One region of the Trinickia sp. NRRL B-1857 genome, then DNA from elsewhere that is predicted to be linked to it. Evidence: riboswitches for the same ligand, from Rfam matches in the RefSeq annotation. Region 1 holds a riboswitch; the other holds the start of a gene.
What was found. A riboswitch is a leader RNA that binds a small molecule or an ion and turns the genes downstream of it on or off. The one in region 1 is predicted to bind thiamine pyrophosphate.
Positions count from the first base shown of each region.

Region 2: it holds a riboswitch for thiamine pyrophosphate, as region 1 does, so the genes downstream of both, AB1286_RS13900 (FAD-dependent oxidoreductase) here and thiC (phosphomethylpyrimidine synthase ThiC) in region 1, are expected to answer to the same signal.

Region 1 is NZ_JBFLUK010000001.1:1,095,296-1,103,342, reverse strand. Features, by position in the region: gene AB1286_RS04810 (AAA family ATPase) at 1-373, shown strand, start outside; gene arfB (alternative ribosome rescue aminoacyl-tRNA hydrolase ArfB) at 370-774, shown strand; gene AB1286_RS04800 (EAL domain-containing protein) at 829-2,103, opposite strand; gene AB1286_RS04795 (DMT family transporter) at 2,453-3,376, opposite strand; gene thiC (phosphomethylpyrimidine synthase ThiC) at 3,644-5,575, opposite strand; TPP riboswitch at 5,651-5,764, opposite strand; gene AB1286_RS04785 (EamA family transporter) at 5,996-6,934, shown strand; gene AB1286_RS04780 (FAD-dependent oxidoreductase) at 6,969-8,047, opposite strand, start outside.
Region 2 is NZ_JBFLUK010000001.1:3,112,101-3,120,147, forward strand. Features, by position in the region: gene AB1286_RS13885 (glutamate synthase subunit beta) at 10-1,476, shown strand; gene thpR (RNA 2',3'-cyclic phosphodiesterase) at 1,481-2,047, shown strand; gene AB1286_RS13895 (ABC transporter ATP-binding protein/permease) at 2,116-3,879, opposite strand; TPP riboswitch at 4,205-4,337, shown strand; gene AB1286_RS13900 (FAD-dependent oxidoreductase) at 4,474-5,646, shown strand; gene thiS (sulfur carrier protein ThiS) at 5,684-5,881, shown strand; gene AB1286_RS13910 (thiazole synthase) at 6,027-6,851, shown strand; gene thiE (thiamine phosphate synthase) at 6,931-8,031, shown strand.

The DNA of each region.
Region 1 (8,047 bases):
CAACGATTACGCGTTGGGTTTGTTCAACGGCGACATCGGTATTGCGCTGCCTACGCGCGAAGGGCAACTGCGCGTGTACTTCCGTACCGCCGACGGCGGCGTGCGAGCTGTGACGCCGGCCGCGCTGCCGCCGCACGATACGGCGTTCGCGCTGACCGTCCATAAATCGCAAGGCTCGGAATTCGATCACGCGGCGCTGATTTTGCCCGCATCGAAAAGCCGCGTGCTCGCGCGCGAACTCGTCTACACGGCGATTACACGCGCCCGTAAGACGGTCAGGATTGTGGGGGCGCGCGATGTATTGGCCGAGGCGATCGCCACGCCCACGCGGCGCGATTCCGGCTTATTCGCCCGGATGCAGGAGGCACGATGACATTGCGGTACCAAGTATTGCCCGAGGAGGTCGAGCTGACGGCGGTTCGCGCGCAAGGCGCGGGCGGTCAAAACGTCAACAAAGTATCGAGCGCGATTCATCTGCGCTTCGATATCCGCGCATCGTCGTTGCCCGATACGCTCAAAATGCGGTTGCTCGCGCTCGAGGACCGCCGAATCACGCGCGAGGGCGTCGTCGTCATCAAGGCGCAAGAGTATCGGACGCAGGAGATGAACCGGACGGCAGCGCTCGCGCGGCTCGAGGAGTTGATCGCGAGCGTGAGCGTGACGCGCCGTCCGCGCATTCCGACGCGCCCGACGCGCGCCTCGACGGCACGTCGCCTCGACACCAAGACGCGTCGCTCGAGCGTAAAAGCGGGGCGTGGGCGCATTGTCGAATAACGCGCGGCGGCTCGCTCGCGGTAGGCGCAAGGGTGGCGCGGTGCCTTCGAACGTTCATTCGTCGCCGCGAAGGGGCGACTGAACGCTCGCGACGAAGTCGACGCAAAAGACTTCCAGTTGGCCCGCTCGCTCGACGGTGACAGCCGCCGTATAGCAATCCTTGCCTTCGGTGAGCGAGTAGTGTGGCCCCATGACGGCGACGCGTCCCGGCGCGGCGAGGGCGCGCTTGAAGTAGGCGCGCCGCGACCAATTGCTTGCCGTATCGGGAAAGAGCGGAGCGAGACGCGGCGATTGAGCTTGCGGCTCGGAGGCGATCGACGGTTGCCGTTGATTGCCGTAACGATCGACGACGAACACCCGGCGCGCCCAAGGGCTGCGAAACGTGTGCCGCGCGGCGAACGACAGGTCGTCGGTGGCCTTATAGGCGCGTGCGCCGCCGAGCACGGCTTCCTCGACGCTGCCGAATTCGACGGGCATGCCGGGCACGCTCGCCGAGCGCGCATGAAAGCGCTGCCACATCGCGTCGATTCGCGCGGGGGCGCTGGTGCAGGCCTGCGTAATGGAGCCGTGCGGCTTGCCTAGCCAAAAGCCTTGCACGAAATCGACGTCGGCTTCCATCAAGGTCATCAATTCGTCTTCCGATTCGATGCCTTCGCCAAGCACCATCGTGCCGGCGCGGTGCAGCATCGTCACGAGTTGGGCCGCGAATTGGTGGTCGCCGCTCGGCCCCGCGACGCGGGCGACGAGCGAACGGTCGAGCTTGACGATATCGGGGCGCACGCGCCAGATGCGATCGAAGTTCGAAAAGCCGGTGCCGAAATCGTCGATCGCGATCAACAAGTCGCGTTCGCGCATGGCCTCGACCATGCGATCGAAGCTGGCCTCGTCGGTGCTGGGCTGCTCGATCATCTCCACGACGAGCCGGTGGTGGGGGATGCCGAAGTGATCGCAAAGCTCGTCGGTGAATACGCGATGGCTTGGGCCGACGCGCAGTAGCTGCGGCAACGCGTTGACGAAGAGCCAACCGGTTTCGACGTTTTGCTCGGCGAAGTTGGCGAAGTGCACGCTGCGGGCAAGCCGCTCGAGCGCGAGCGCCGGCCCGGTAGCTTTGGCTCTGGCGAAGAGTTGATCGGGGGCGATCGGCTCGCCGTCGGCATCCGTGGCGCGCAGCAGCGCTTCGTAGCCGACGACGCGTTTATGCGTAATCGAGACGATCGGTTGAAAGGCGCTGCGCAGCGTAACGCCTTGATAGACGACATGCCACCCGCCGCTGTCGCGGGCCAGATGCGGCAAAATGCCGGCGAGCGTCAGATCCCGTCTGGACGACATGGCAAGCGACGCACGCCCACGTGCCCGGGCCGAACGCGGCGGGCGCCGTGCCAGACGCGGAAAGAGGTCGTGCCGGTCGCGTACGGCAAGCCGCGCCAACGGCAGCGAGCGAAAGGATCGGGCATGTCGCGGAAAGTCCATATGACGAAAGGCCAGTGTAGCGCAGTGTGGGCAGAAGAAAACGAGCCCAGCGTAAAACCGCGCCGATGGCGGCCAACGTTCGATGACAGACGATTCGGGGAAGATGGGCGTGGGGGGGCGCACCGGATGTGGTGCGCCGTACTATTCAGCGCAGGGAAGAGCGATGGGGGAGCGGTCCGGGCGCGGATCGATGCGCCCGGAGGGGGGCTTAAGCCTGCCGTTGCCGCAGGCCAGGGATGCGCTTGACGACGCCCGTTGCGAGCGCGGTGCCGACCAACACGATCGCGCAGCCTTCCAGCATGCCGGCATTGACCTGCTCGTTCAGGAACAAGGCGCCCCAGAGGATGCCGAACACGGGAATGACGAACGTGACCGTGATGGCCCGCGCCGGCCCCGCGACGTTGATGAGGTGGAAGAAGATGAGATAGGCGATGCCCGTGCACGCGACGCCGAGGCTCAGCACGGCACCCCAGGCATGCAGCGAGATCGGGCCGGCGGGCCAAGAAGCGATCGCGAACGGAATCAGCGCGAGGCTGCCGCCGATCATGCTACCCGTTGCGATCGTCAGCGAATCGACGCCGGTCAGGTGGCGCTTCGTATAGCTGGCCGCAATACCGTAAAACATCGCTGCGCCGGTGGCGGCGAGCGCCGCGAGCGCCTGTGTCGTGGCCGACGGGGCGAGCGCGCCGTGGGGCGTGTCGATTTGGCCCCAGACGAGCGAAACCACGCCCGAGAAGCCGATCAGCATGCCGAGCGTGCGCAACGGCGTCAGCCGGTCCTTCAGCCAGACGAAGGCGACGAGTGCGCCCCATAGCGGCGTCGTGGCGTTGATGACCGAGGTCGTCCCCGCGGAAAGGGTGAGCTCGGCGAAGGCGAACAAGCAGAACGGCGCGGCCGAGTTGAGTACGCCGACGACGAAAAGTGGCACCGCGCGCTCGCGCAGCGTCGCGATCGATGCGCGTGGCGTACCGCGCAGCGCGAGCATGATCAGGAGCACGATCGCGCCGATCGAGACGCGCAGTGCCATGAGCGGCGCGACTCCGAATTCGGCGACGCCGACCCGAATAAATAGAAACGACGCGCCCCATAGCGCGGCAAGGACAAGCAATTGGACGATGTGACTGGGTTTCATGGGCGATCTCGGGGCGGAATGATAGGCGTTGTTGGAATGTGATTCTTAAGTGAAATGCATGGTATCACCGGCTTCTAGGCGGATATTTCAGCGCGAGATGAAACGGCAAGAATCGGAAGATCGTTGGCAGGATTTGATGGCAGACGGACCGCCCGAACGTTCGCCGAGCGCACAATGAAAAAGGGGCGCAAAAGCGCCCCTCATGCGAGTCGTCAAAGGCGAGCGCGCCGCGAGGTGCGCCGCCCGTCTTCGTATTGCGGCGTTAGGTCATTGCCGCGTATAGATCTGAGCGCCGCTCTTCACGAACTCGACCGCCTTCTCCTCCATGCCCTTCGCGAGGGCGGCTTCGTCGGAGACGCCTTGTGCTGCGGCGAAATCGCGTACGTCCTGCGTGATCTTCATCGAGCAGAAATGCGGACCGCACATCGAGCAGAAGTGCGCGACTTTCGCCGAATCCTTCGGCAGCGTTTCGTCGTGGAATTCGCGTGCCTTGTCCGGGTCGAGACCGAGATTGAACTGATCTTCCCAGCGGAATTCGAAGCGAGCCTTCGACAGCGCGTTGTCGCGCACCTGCGCGCCCGGGTGCCCCTTGGCCAGGTCGGCCGCGTGCGCCGCGAGCTTGTAGGTGATGATGCCTTCCTTGACGTCGTCCTTGTTCGGCAGCCCAAGGTGTTCCTTCGGCGTCACGTAGCAGAGCATGGCCGTGCCGAACCAGCCGATCATCGCGGCGCCGATGCCCGAGGTGATGTGGTCGTAGCCGGGGGCGATGTCGGTCGTCAGCGGTCCGAGCGTGTAGAAGGGCGCCTCGTCGCACCATTCCAACTGCAAGTCCATGTTTTCCTTGATGAGCTGCATCGGCACGTGGCCGGGGCCCTCGATCATGACCTGCACGTCGTGCTTCCACGCGATCTGCGTGAGTTCGCCGAGCGTTTTCAACTCGCCGAGCTGCGCTTCGTCGTTGGCATCGTAAATCGAGCCGGGACGCAGGCCGTCGCCGAGCGAGAAGCTCACGTCGTAGGCCTTCATGATTTCGCAGATTTCCTCGAAGTGCTCGTACAGGAAGCTTTCCTTGTGATGCGCGAGACACCATTTGGCCATGATCGAGCCGCCGCGCGAGACGATGCCCGTCATGCGGTTGGCCGTCAGCGGCACGTAGCGCAGCAGCACGCCCGCGTGGATCGTGAAGTAATCGACGCCTTGTTCGGCCTGCTCGATCAGCGTGTCGCGGAAGATTTCCCAGGTCAGGTCTTCGGCCTTGCCGTTCACCTTCTCGAGCGCTTGATAGATCGGCACCGTTCCGATCGGCACCGGGCTATTGCGGATGATCCATTCGCGCGTTTCGTGGATGTGCTTGCCCGTCGACAAATCCATGACCGTGTCGCCGCCCCAGCGGATGGACCAGGTCATTTTGTCGACTTCCTCGCCGATCGACGACGTCACGGCCGAGTTGCCGATATTCGCGTTGATCTTCACGAGGAAGTTGCGGCCGATGATCATCGGTTCGCTTTCGGGGTGGTTGATGTTCGCCGGAATGATCGCGCGGCCGCGCGCCACTTCTTCGCGCACGAACTCGGGCGTGATTTCCTGCAAGGCGTTCGCCCCGAATGCGGCTGCGCCGAAGGCTTGGCCCGGATGCTGGCGGCCCATCATCTGTGCGAGCTTGGCGCCGTTCGGGCCGCTCGCGCGCAGGCTTTCGATGTACTCGGCGCGGCGCTGGTTCTCGCGGATCGCGATGAACTCCATTTCCGGCGTGATGATGCCGCGGCGCGCGTAGTGCATCTGCGTGACGTTGCTGCCTGCCTTCGCGCGGCGCGGCGTGCGGTGCAAGCCCGGGAAGCGCAGCGAGGCCGTGGCCGGATCGGCGGCGCGCTCGCGCCCGTATTGGCTTGTGAGACCCGACAGCGGCTCCGTGTCGGCACGTTCCTCGATCCAGCGCTGACGCAGCGCGGGCAGGCCCGAACGGATGTCGATTTGCGCTTGCGGGTCGGTGTAGGGCCCCGAGGTGTCGTAGACGTAGATCGGCGGGTTCTTCTCGCCGCCGAAACCGGTCGGCGTATCGGCTTGCGTGATTTCCCGCATCGGCACGCGGATATCTGGGCGCGAGCCCGTCACGTAAATCTTTTGGGAATTCGGCAACGGGGCGACGGCGGCTGCATCGACGCGCGCTTCGGACGAAATGAACTTCGGGTTGGCACTCATGCGAATCTCCTGACTTAGGGCGCTAATGCAGGAGACGACAGGAAGGTCGAGCGGATGAGAGAAAGGCGTGAGAAGCCGCGAAGCTTCTACGCTTCCCTGCGCTGGCATTATCCAGATCAGGTTCAAAGGGTATTTCTCACCCGCGCGTACCGAGTGCGACGGCACGACGCAGGACCCCCGCGTTAGCACCGCAGAAGATACACCGGGCGGCCCGGCTTTGGCAACCGGCAACCGGGATCTTCGGCGGGCAGCGCGAGGGCTTCCCGCGCACGCTCGTTGCTACGCGAAACCGGCGGCGCCCCTGCGCGCATCCCCTCGGCCCCATGGCGACCCGCTTTTCGGGGAAGACCGTTGCATAATGACGACGTTTGCGCGAAATCCCGTTGCGCTCGCGTCCGTTCCCGAAGGCCGTCGACTGAAATGCCGCCCCGCCTAGCCCGTTTCGCCCGCGCCGTGCAGCACGAGATCGTCTCGCGCTTGCGGTTGCCGCGTACGCATGGCGGACGAATCGCCCTTGCGCTCGCCATTGTCTATCTGGCGTGGGGCTCGGCCTATCTGGCCGTGCACGTCGCGCTCGAATCGTTTCCGCCGCTCTTGTTGTCGGGGCTGCGCAACCTGATCGCGGGCATCGGCTTGTTTGCCCTCGCCACCCGGCGCCCATTCGTTTGGCCCACGCTCATGGAAACGCGCAACGCCGGCATTGTGGGGACGATGCTCGTCGGCTTTTCCAGCGGATTGCTCGCATTCGGCATGCGTAGCGTCGGCACGGGCACGGCGGCGGTGATGGTGGCGACCGTCCCGCTGTTCGCCACGATCATTTCGGCGATCGCCGGCCGGCCTATCGCCAAAGGGGAGTGGGTGGCCGTCGCGCTCGGGTTGCTCGGTATCTTCATACTGAACCGAGGGGACACGTCGAGTTCGTCGACGAGCGGCACGATCGTCATCCTATGCGCCGCCTTGTTTTGGGCTGCCGGCGCGCATCTCGCGAGCCGGCTCGCGCTGCCGACCGATTTATTTATTTCCACCGCGCTGCAAATCGGGCTGGGCGGTGCGATATCGACGCTGATCGCCGTGGCGGGCGGCGAGCGCGTCGCCTCGCTCGGCTTCGGTCCGCTGTTCGCGTTCTTGTACTTGATGTTCGTCGCGACGATGGCCGCGTATGTCGCCTACGGCTTTTTGATCCGGCACACGAGCCCAATCGTCGCCAGCAGCTGCATGTACGTCAATCCGATCGTGGCCGTGGGGCTCGGGGCGCTCACGCTGGGCGAGCCCGTCACCGGTGCAACGTGGCTATCGACGATCGTCATTCTCGCCAGCGTTGCGCTTTCGTTTTGGTTCGACCGGCGACGCGCGAACTAGCAAACGTCGGTATTAGCGCCGCAGGCGCTCGCCTTCACAGTGTCGCGGCCAATTGTGCGCCCTCGCGAATGGCGCGCTCCGCGTCGAGCTCGCTGGCAACCGAGGCGCCGCCGATGACATGAAAGCGGGGACCGCCGGCGTCCTGCGAGGCCGGCACGAGTTCGCGCAGCGATTCTTGCCCGGCACACACGACGATCGTCTCCACGTCGAGCCATTGCTCCGCGCCGTCGCGCTCGATTTTCAGTCCGCGCGGCGCGATCTCGAGGTAGGCGACGCCATCGAGCATCTTCACGCCTTGCCGCACGAGCGTCGCGCGGTGAACCCATCCCGACGTCTTTCCGAGGCCCGCGCCGAGCTTGCCTTTCTTGCGCTGCAAGAGCCAGATTTGGCGTTCGGGCGCTTGCTCGTGCCGCGTTTGCGCAAGGCCGCCGGGCTCGGTGACGCTCAGATCGACGTTCCATTCTGCGCACCAGGCGTCACGCGGTTGCGGCAGCGGATCGCCGGTGCGATGCAAGAGGAACTCGCTGACATCGAAGCCGATCCCGCCCGCGCCGATGACGGCGACCGTGCGGCCGACCGGCGCGCCGCGCAGCACGTCGACGTACGACAGCACATTGGCGGAGTCGATGCCGGGGATCGCGGGGCGTCGCGGCACGATGCCGGTCGCCACGATGACTTCGTCATAGGGCGAGCCGGCGAGTAGCGCCGCGTCCACGCGCGTGCCGAGCCGAACGTCGACGCCGTGCTTGCGCAATTGGCTGCCGAAGTAACGCAGCGTTTCGGCGAATTCCTCTTTTCCGGGAATGCGGCGCGCGAGATTGAACTGTCCGCCGATCGTTTCGCTCGCATCGAACAGCGTCACGCGGTGACCGCGCGCCGCCGCCACGCACGCAGCCGATAAGCCTGCCGGCCCTGCGCCGACGACAGCGAGCGAGCGTGCCCGCGCGGTAGGGCGGTAGACGAGTTCGGTTTCGTGCGCAGCGCGCGGATTAACGAGGCAGCTCGCGCGCTCGTTGCGGAACGTATGGTCCAGACATGCCTGATTGCAAGCGATGCAGGTATTGATTTCGTCGGCGCGGTTCTCGCTTGCCTTGAGGACGAACTGCGGATCGG
Region 2 (8,047 bases), 2.0 Mb from region 1:
GAGCACCCTATGGGCAAGGCAACCGGTTTTCTCGAGTTTGAGCGCCGCCACGAGCAATACGAAGCCCCGCTTGCGCGCGTGAAGCACTACAAGGAGTTCGTGCTCGCACTCTCCGACGACGACGCGAAAGTGCAAGGCGCGCGTTGTATGGATTGCGGCATCCCGTTTTGCAACAACGGCTGCCCCGTCAACAACATCATTCCCGATTTCAACGACCTCGTTTATCACCAAGATTGGCAGCGTGCGATCGAGGTCCTGCATTCGACGAACAACTTCCCCGAATTCACGGGCCGCATTTGCCCCGCGCCGTGCGAGGCGGCTTGTACGCTGGGGATCAACGCGGAGCCGGTCGGCATCAAATCGATCGAGCACGCGATCATCGATAAGGCGTGGAGTCAAGGCTGGGTGCTGCCCCAGCCGCCCAAGAAGAAAACGGGCAAGAAGGTCGCCGTGGTCGGCTCCGGTCCCGCGGGTCTCGCGGCCGCGCAGCAACTTGCGCGCGCCGGTCACGAGGTGACGGTGTTCGAGAAGAACGACCGCGTCGGCGGGCTGTTGCGTTACGGCATCCCCGACTTCAAGCTCGAAAAGTGGCTGATCGATCGCCGCATGCGCCAGATGGAGGCCGAGGGCGTCACGTTCCGCACGAACGTCTTCATCGGTCAGGAACCGCTTGCTGCCCATATCGGCAACACGGCCAAGGAAACGATCACGCCCGAGACGCTCAAGGAGCAATTCGACGCGGTGGTGATCGCGGGCGGCGCCGAGACGCCGCGCGATCTGCCGGTGCCCGGGCGCGATCTGGCCGGCGTGCATTACGCCATGGAGTTCTTGCCGCAACAGAACAAGGTGAATGCCGGCGATAAGCTCGCCGATCAGATGCTTGCGAAGGGCAAGCACGTCATCGTGATCGGCGGCGGCGATACCGGGTCCGATTGCGTGGGGACGTCCAACCGGCACGGCGCCAAGAGCGTGACGCAGTTCGAGCTCTTGCCCCAGCCGCCCGAAGAAGAGAACAAGCCGCTCGTCTGGCCGTACTGGCCGGTCAAGCTGCGGACGTCTTCCTCGCACGAGGAAGGGTGCAGCCGCGATTGGTCGGTCGCGACCAAGCGCTTCGAAGGCAAGAACGGCAAGGTCGAGAAGCTGATCGCGGCGCGCGTCGAATGGAAGGACGGCAAGATGCAGGAAGTACCGGGTTCGGAGTTCGAGATGAAGGCCGACCTCGTGCTGCTGGCGATGGGCTTCACGCAGCCGGCCGCACCGGTGCTCGACGCGTTCCGCGTCGACAAGGATGCGCGCGGCAACGTGCGGGCATCGACGGAAGGCGAGCGCGCCTATTACACGTCGGTCGACAAGGTGTTCGCGGCGGGCGATATGCGCCGCGGCCAATCGCTTGTCGTTTGGGCGATCCGAGAAGGCCGTCAATGCGCACGCACCGTCGATGCGTACTTGATGGGTAGCTCGGAGTTGCCGCGCTGATCGTATGATGGAGCGCGAGGCCGTCGATGACGATTGGCATCGCTGCTTCATCGCGCTCGTGCCCGATGCGGCCACGCGCGATGCGCTGGCCGCGTTGCCGATCGGCGCAGGCGCGCGGCGTGTGCCGCTCGATCAGCTCCATATGACGTTGGCGTTTCTCGGCAGCGTCGCGCCGAAACAGGGCGCAGCGCTCGCCCGCGACTTAAGTTCGGTCGTGGCGCCGCTGCCGCGACAGCGTGCCGAACCGAGCGAGTATTGGCCTAACGCCGCGCATCCGCGGCTCGTCGTCGTGCCGTTCGGCGCCGAGAACGGGTTGGCCGGCTTCGAGGCGCGCGTACGCGAACTCCTCGCCGGGCTCGGTTTGCCGGTCGACACCCATCGCCCTTTTCGTCCTCACATCACGCTTGCCCGTTTCGCGCGCTCGGTCCGGCCGGCGCGCGAAAGCGTCGTCGGCGGCGCCATGCTCGAGGCCACTCCCCGTTTCGACACGCTCACGCTCTACTCGAGCACGCTCGCTCGGCACGGCGCGCGCTATCGCTCGCTTGCCTGCGCGGCCGTGCCGCCGGCCTGAAGCGCGGCACGGTCTTTCCATTGCGGTGCATGGCACTCTCGAGCCGCGCGGCCCGGATGGCGTGTTCCCTAGGCGGCTGCGCGCTCGTCCGCTCGCGAGATGTCGAGCACATGCTCGTGCATCGCGGCCACCGATTCGCGGTGAGCGACGCTCACGAGCGCCGTGTTCGGCAGACGATCGGCCAGCAACCGATAGATGTGCGATTCGTTGCCCGGATCGAGGGCGCTCGTCGCTTCGTCGAGGAATAGCAGGTCGGGCTTGTGCAGCAGCACGCGCGCGGCGGCCAATCGCTGTTGCTCGCCCGGCGAGAGCACGCGCGTCCAATGCGCCGATTCGGCCAGACGCTGGACGTAGCCCTCGAGCCGGCATGCGCGCAACGCGTCCGCACAGGCTTCGTCGGTAAACGTATCGGCCGGCGATGGGTAAGTGAGGGCCGCCTTGAGCGTGCCGATCGGCAGATAGCTTTGCTGAGGGACGAACATCGTGCGGGCGCCGACGGGCGCATCGATCGCGCCGTCGCCGAACGGCCACAAGCCGGCGAACGCGCGCAGCAGCGTGCTCTTGCCCGCGCCCGACGCGCCGCGTATGAGCCAGCGCGATCCCGGTTTGACGGTGATGTCGGGGATCGAGGCGAGGGGGGTACCGTTGGGTAGCGCCAAGCGCAAGCCGCGCGTCGTCAGCGTTTCCGCATCGACGTAATGTAAGTTGAGGCCGCCGTGCTCGGTGGCCGGCGATACCGATTCGCGCAGATGCGTGCTGTGGATTACGCGGCTGAATTCGCGCAGACGGTTGACCGTAGCGCGCCATTCGACGAGCGACGAGTAATTGTTGATGAACCAGGAGAATGAGCCGCTGACGGTGCCGAACGCATCGGCGATCTGCATCAATACGCCGAACGTGAAGGCGCCGGCGAAATAGCGCGGAGAGGCCACGAGCGTCGGAAAGATGATCGCCGCCTGGCCGTAAAAGATCGATGCGAAATTCAGGCGGCGGGTGTACTTCATCACGCGCCACCAGTTATCGCGAATCCGCGCGAAGACGCCGAGCGCATTGCCTTCTTCGGTCCGCATACCGTCGTACAGTGCGATCTGCTCGGCATTTTCGCGCAGGCGGATCAGCCCGAAACGGAAATCGGCCTCGACGCGCTGTTGCTGGTAGGTGATCGAAACGAGCGGGTGGCCCACCTTGTGAATCAGGTACGAGCCGCCGATCGCGTAGATCGCCGCCGCCCAGACCATGTAGCCCGGAATGTTCCAGGTCGATCCGCCAAGGTGGAGCGTCAGGGGACCGGCGATGCGCCATAGGATCAGGATGAACGAGAACAGCGTGACGACCGTCGATAGGATGCCGAGCGAGAGTGCGAGCGTGTTCGAGGCGAACGATTGCAGATCGTCGGTAATCCGTTGGTCGGGGTTGTCGGCCAGCCGGTCGCGTTCGATGCGATAAAAGGCGCGTTCGCCGAGCCACTCGCGCAAGAACCGGTTCGTCAGCCACTGGCGCCAGCGAAACTCGAGCATCTGCCGTAGATAGACGCGGTAGACGGCCAGCGAGACGAATACGAAGGCCACAACCGTGAACAAAATGATCTGACGCCAGAACTGCGGGACGTCCTTGGATACGAGCGCGTTGTTGAATGTCGCCGACCACTGGTTGAACCAGACGTTGATCCCGACGATGATCAGATTGATCGCGACGATCGACAGCAGCAGGCCCCAGGCCGCTTTCCAATCCTCCGATACCCAGTACGGCTTGATGAGTCCCCAGGCCGTGGCGGACACCGGGGTTGCGGACGAATCTTCACGCTCGGGGACGGGAGTGAGGGACGCAGTCATATGTATTCCGAACGGTGTTTCCGAATCAGTTGCGCGGCTTCACGGCGCTCGCTTTGCCTCTTGCAATGCCACGCGGGGCGTATCGCCGCGGATTGTTGCGCCGGCCTCTTAAACGAGACTTAACGGGCGCAGCCGGCATCGGCCTGCGCGCAAACGAGCAGACCGTATGCCGGGGCGGCTTCGCATGCCGCGCCGGCCATTGTGCCAGAGCGCGCCGAGGCGATCTTTACCGCGCGGCCGAAGCCGTGAAAAAAAGGGAGCGTTCATGCGGCTGCGTCACTGTGTCCGGTTTGCTGGGGCTTAGGCTTTTATGGTCTAATTGCCCACGACGAAACAGGGGTGCTTTGCGCGTTTCAGGTGGTGAGTGCGGCAGGTTTGCCGTACGTGCGCGAGGCTGAGAGAGACCCTTCGCACCCGATCCGGATAATACCGGCGCGGGAAGTTTCGGGAACGCTTTGCGTGGGACGCCGCTTGCCGGCCGTCCATCCCCGCCGGGCCGCGTCCGCTTTGCGTGAGCGCTGCGCCCGGCCGGCCCCACCGGCCGGTTTCGTCCTGATGTACGCGCGTTTTGCGCCGTACGCAAAGGATGATCCGATGATCGCTCAATCTTCAGTCGTTTCGGCGGGCACGTTGCCCGATTTCGCCGTGCTCGGCGGCGGCCTATGCGGCCGGCTCGTCGCTTGGCAACTCGCCGGCGCGGGCCACAGCGTGGCGCTCTACGAGCGCGGTGACGCGGCCGGCTCGTCTTCCGCGGCCTGGGTTGCGGCTGCCATGCTCGCTCCGCTCGCCGAAGCGGCCGTCGCCGAACCGCTCATCGTCGAGTTGGGCGCCGCTTCGCTCGAAGCGTGGCCTCAGATCATTGCCCAACTGCCCAAACCCGTTTTCTTCCAACGCAACGGCACGCTCGTCGTTTGGCACCATGGCGATCGCGCGGAGGCCTCGCTGTTCGAGCGGCGCGTGCGCGCCAACGCCCCAGCCGCGCTGCTGGCCGATGGCGGCCTCGAACGTATCGACGGCGCGGCGCTCTCGGCCGCCGAGCCGGCGCTGGCCGGACGCTTCGCGACCGGTTGGCTGATGCCGCGCGAGGGGCAACTCGACAACCGCCAAGTGTTGCGGGCGCTTGCGGCCGGCCTTGCCGAGCGGGGCGTGGCGACGCATTGGATGACCGCCGTCGCCGACGATGCGCGTCCGCGCGCCCGTGTGACGATCGACTGCCGCGGACTTGGCGCCAAACCGGTCCTGCCTTCGCTGCGCGGCATTCGCGGCGAGGTGGCGCGCGTGAAGGCGCCCGGCATCGGGCTTACGCGTCCCGTGCGGCTGCTTCATCCGCGCTATCCGATCTATTTGGCGCCGAAAGAGGACGACGTGTATGTCGTGGGCGCGACGGAAATCGAGGGCGAGGATATGTCCCCCGTCAGCGTGCGTTCGGCGCTCGAATTGCTGAGTGCCGCGTTTGCCGTTCATCCCGGGTTCGGCGAAGCGCGGATCCTCGAGCTGGGCACGCAGTGCCGTCCGACGCTGCCCGACCATCGCCCCTCCATTTCGTGGGACGGCGCGCAAACGCTAACCGTGAATGGGTTGTACCGTCATGGTTATATGATTGCGCCCGAAGTTTCGCGCTGCGCCGCGGACCTCGCTTGCGCACTGCTCACGGGGCAGGTGGCGGATATCGACGCTTTCGGCGCCCTGCGCGATGCCTCCCGGTGGGGGCCGATGCTCCATTGCCCCGAGCCGCACGCGCCTCATGCACCGGTCGTCGGCGCGTGAAGAAACGATCTCCGACTCGCTAATCGTATTGCTGATCATGGATATACAAGTGAACCAAGTACCGCTGTCGCTGCCCGAGCGCTCGACGCTCGCCGACGCCTTGTCGCTGTTCGGCGCGCGCCCGCCGTTCGCCGTCGCGGTGAACGGCGAGTTCGTCGCGCGCGGTCAACACGCGGCGCGCGCCTTGCAAGCGGGCGACAAGATCGACGTCGTCCAACCCGTGGCAGGCGGTTGAGCGCTGCCGCTATCTCGGGCCGGCGGGCGCTCGTCTTGCTCGCCCTATCGCGCGAACGCTTCGAACCGACGCTTCGGCGATGCAAGCCGCTCGACGCCCCCGAGCCCTTCGAGTCATTTCGCCTCCGAGCCTTTCAGGACACCCGATGAACTCCGCTTCCGAACCCGTCTCCCGCGCCGCCGACGCGCTCACGCTGTACGGCGCCACTTTCGCGAGCCGCGTGCTGCTCGGTACGTCGCGCTATCCCTCGTTGCAGTCGCTGGCCGACTCGATCGATGCCGCCCGCCCCGGGATGGTGACCGTCGCGCTGCGCCGGCAGATGAATGCGCAGACGGCCGAAGCGGGTTTCTTCGATTTGCTCAAGGCGCGAGGCGTGCCGCTGCTGCCTAATACGGCAGGCTGCCAGAGCGTAGCCGAAGCGGTGACGACGGCGCACATGGCCCGCGAAATCTTCGAAACGGATTGGATCAAGCTCGAGCTGATCGGCGACGACTATACGTTGCAGCCCGATCCGATCGGCCTTACCGAGGCCGCCGAGCGGCTCGTGAAGGACGGTTTCAAGGTCCTGCCGTATTGCACCGAGGATCTCGTCATCGGGCGCAGACTGCTCGATGCCGGCTGCGAGGCGTTGATGCCGTGGGGCGCGCCGATCGGCACGGGCAAAGGCGTGGTGAACCCCTATGGCTTGCGCGTGCTGCGCGAGCGCCTGCCCGACGTGCCGCTGATCGTCGATGCGGGGCTCGGCGTGCCGTCTCACGCCTGTCAGGTCATGGAGTGGGGATTCGACGGGGTACTGCTGAACACCGCGGTTTCGCAGGCGACGCATCCCCCTGTGATGGCGCGTGCTTTCGCGATGGCCGTCGAAGCCGGCCGCGATGCGTACGTGGCCGGGCCGATGGCCGAACGCGACAGCGCGCAGGCGAGCACGCCGGTGGTCGGCATGCCGTTCTGGCATCAGGACAAGGCATGAACTCGGCGCGCGCGGCGATCGGGAGCGGCTGTGCGCTCATGCCGCTCGCGCCGGCGATTCGCGCCGTAGGGAGTCGCGTATGGAAACGCTGAAGCTAACGGATCGCGGCTGGTTCTGGCCGCCCGCCGACGAGTTGATCGAGGCGGCCGAGCGGATTCGCGCGCGGCTTGGCGACTGGCCGAGCGCGGCGCGCGCATGGCGCATTTGCCTCGCCGCTCCCGAAGCCGTCGGCCCGAACGACTTGATCGTCGTGATCGGCCGCGAGGTGCCGCGCGACGATGCGATCGCGTGGCGCGAACGCGGGGCGGCGATCGTCGAGGCCGGCGCGGACGGGGCGGCATTGACGATGCGAAGCGGCGAGCGCTTTGCGCTCGAAGGCACGCTTGCCGAAGACTGGCTCGCAGCGTTCGCGGCGTTTCTCGACTGCGGTTTCGAGCCGCACGACGCGCTCGTCCTCGCATTGGCTTGGCGCGACGGCGACGAGCGGCGAAGCGACGACGCTTGGCCCGTCGACTTATCGCGCTTTGCCCGCATTGCGGGCTTGCCGCCGGCGCCCAGGCAGCCGTTCCCAGCCTGTCCGCTGCGGCTTGGCCTTTATCCCGTCGTACCCAGCGCACAATGGGTCGAGCGGTTGCTGGCGCTCGGTGTGAAGACGGTGCAACTGCGCATGAAGGACGCGACGCCCGAGCAACTCGAGATGCAAATCGCGCAAGCCGTGGCCGCCGGCCGCCGTCATGACGCGCGTGTATTCATCAACGACTACTGGCGCGAGGCCGCCCGCGCCGGTGCGTACGGCGTGCATTTGGGGCAGGAAGACCTCGACACCGCCGATCTGGATGCGATAGCGCAGGCGGGCCTGCGCCTGGGCCTGTCGACGCACGGTTACTACGAGATGCTGCGGGCGCTGCATTACCGGCCGAGCTATCTGGCGTTCGGCGCGGTTTTTCCGACGGGGACCAAAACGGTGGCTACCGCGCCCCAAGGGCTCGCGCGGCTCGAGCGTTACGTTCGGCTGCTCGGCTCGCACATTCCGCTCGTCGCGATCGGCGGAATCGACGCGTCGCGCCTGTCCGCCGTGCTAGAGACCGGCGTGGGCAGCGTCGCGCTCGTGAGCGCGATCACGGCGGCGGCGGATCCCGAGCAGGCCGTCGCGCAATTACAACAGGCGTTCACACAATAGGACATTCGTAGGCGGC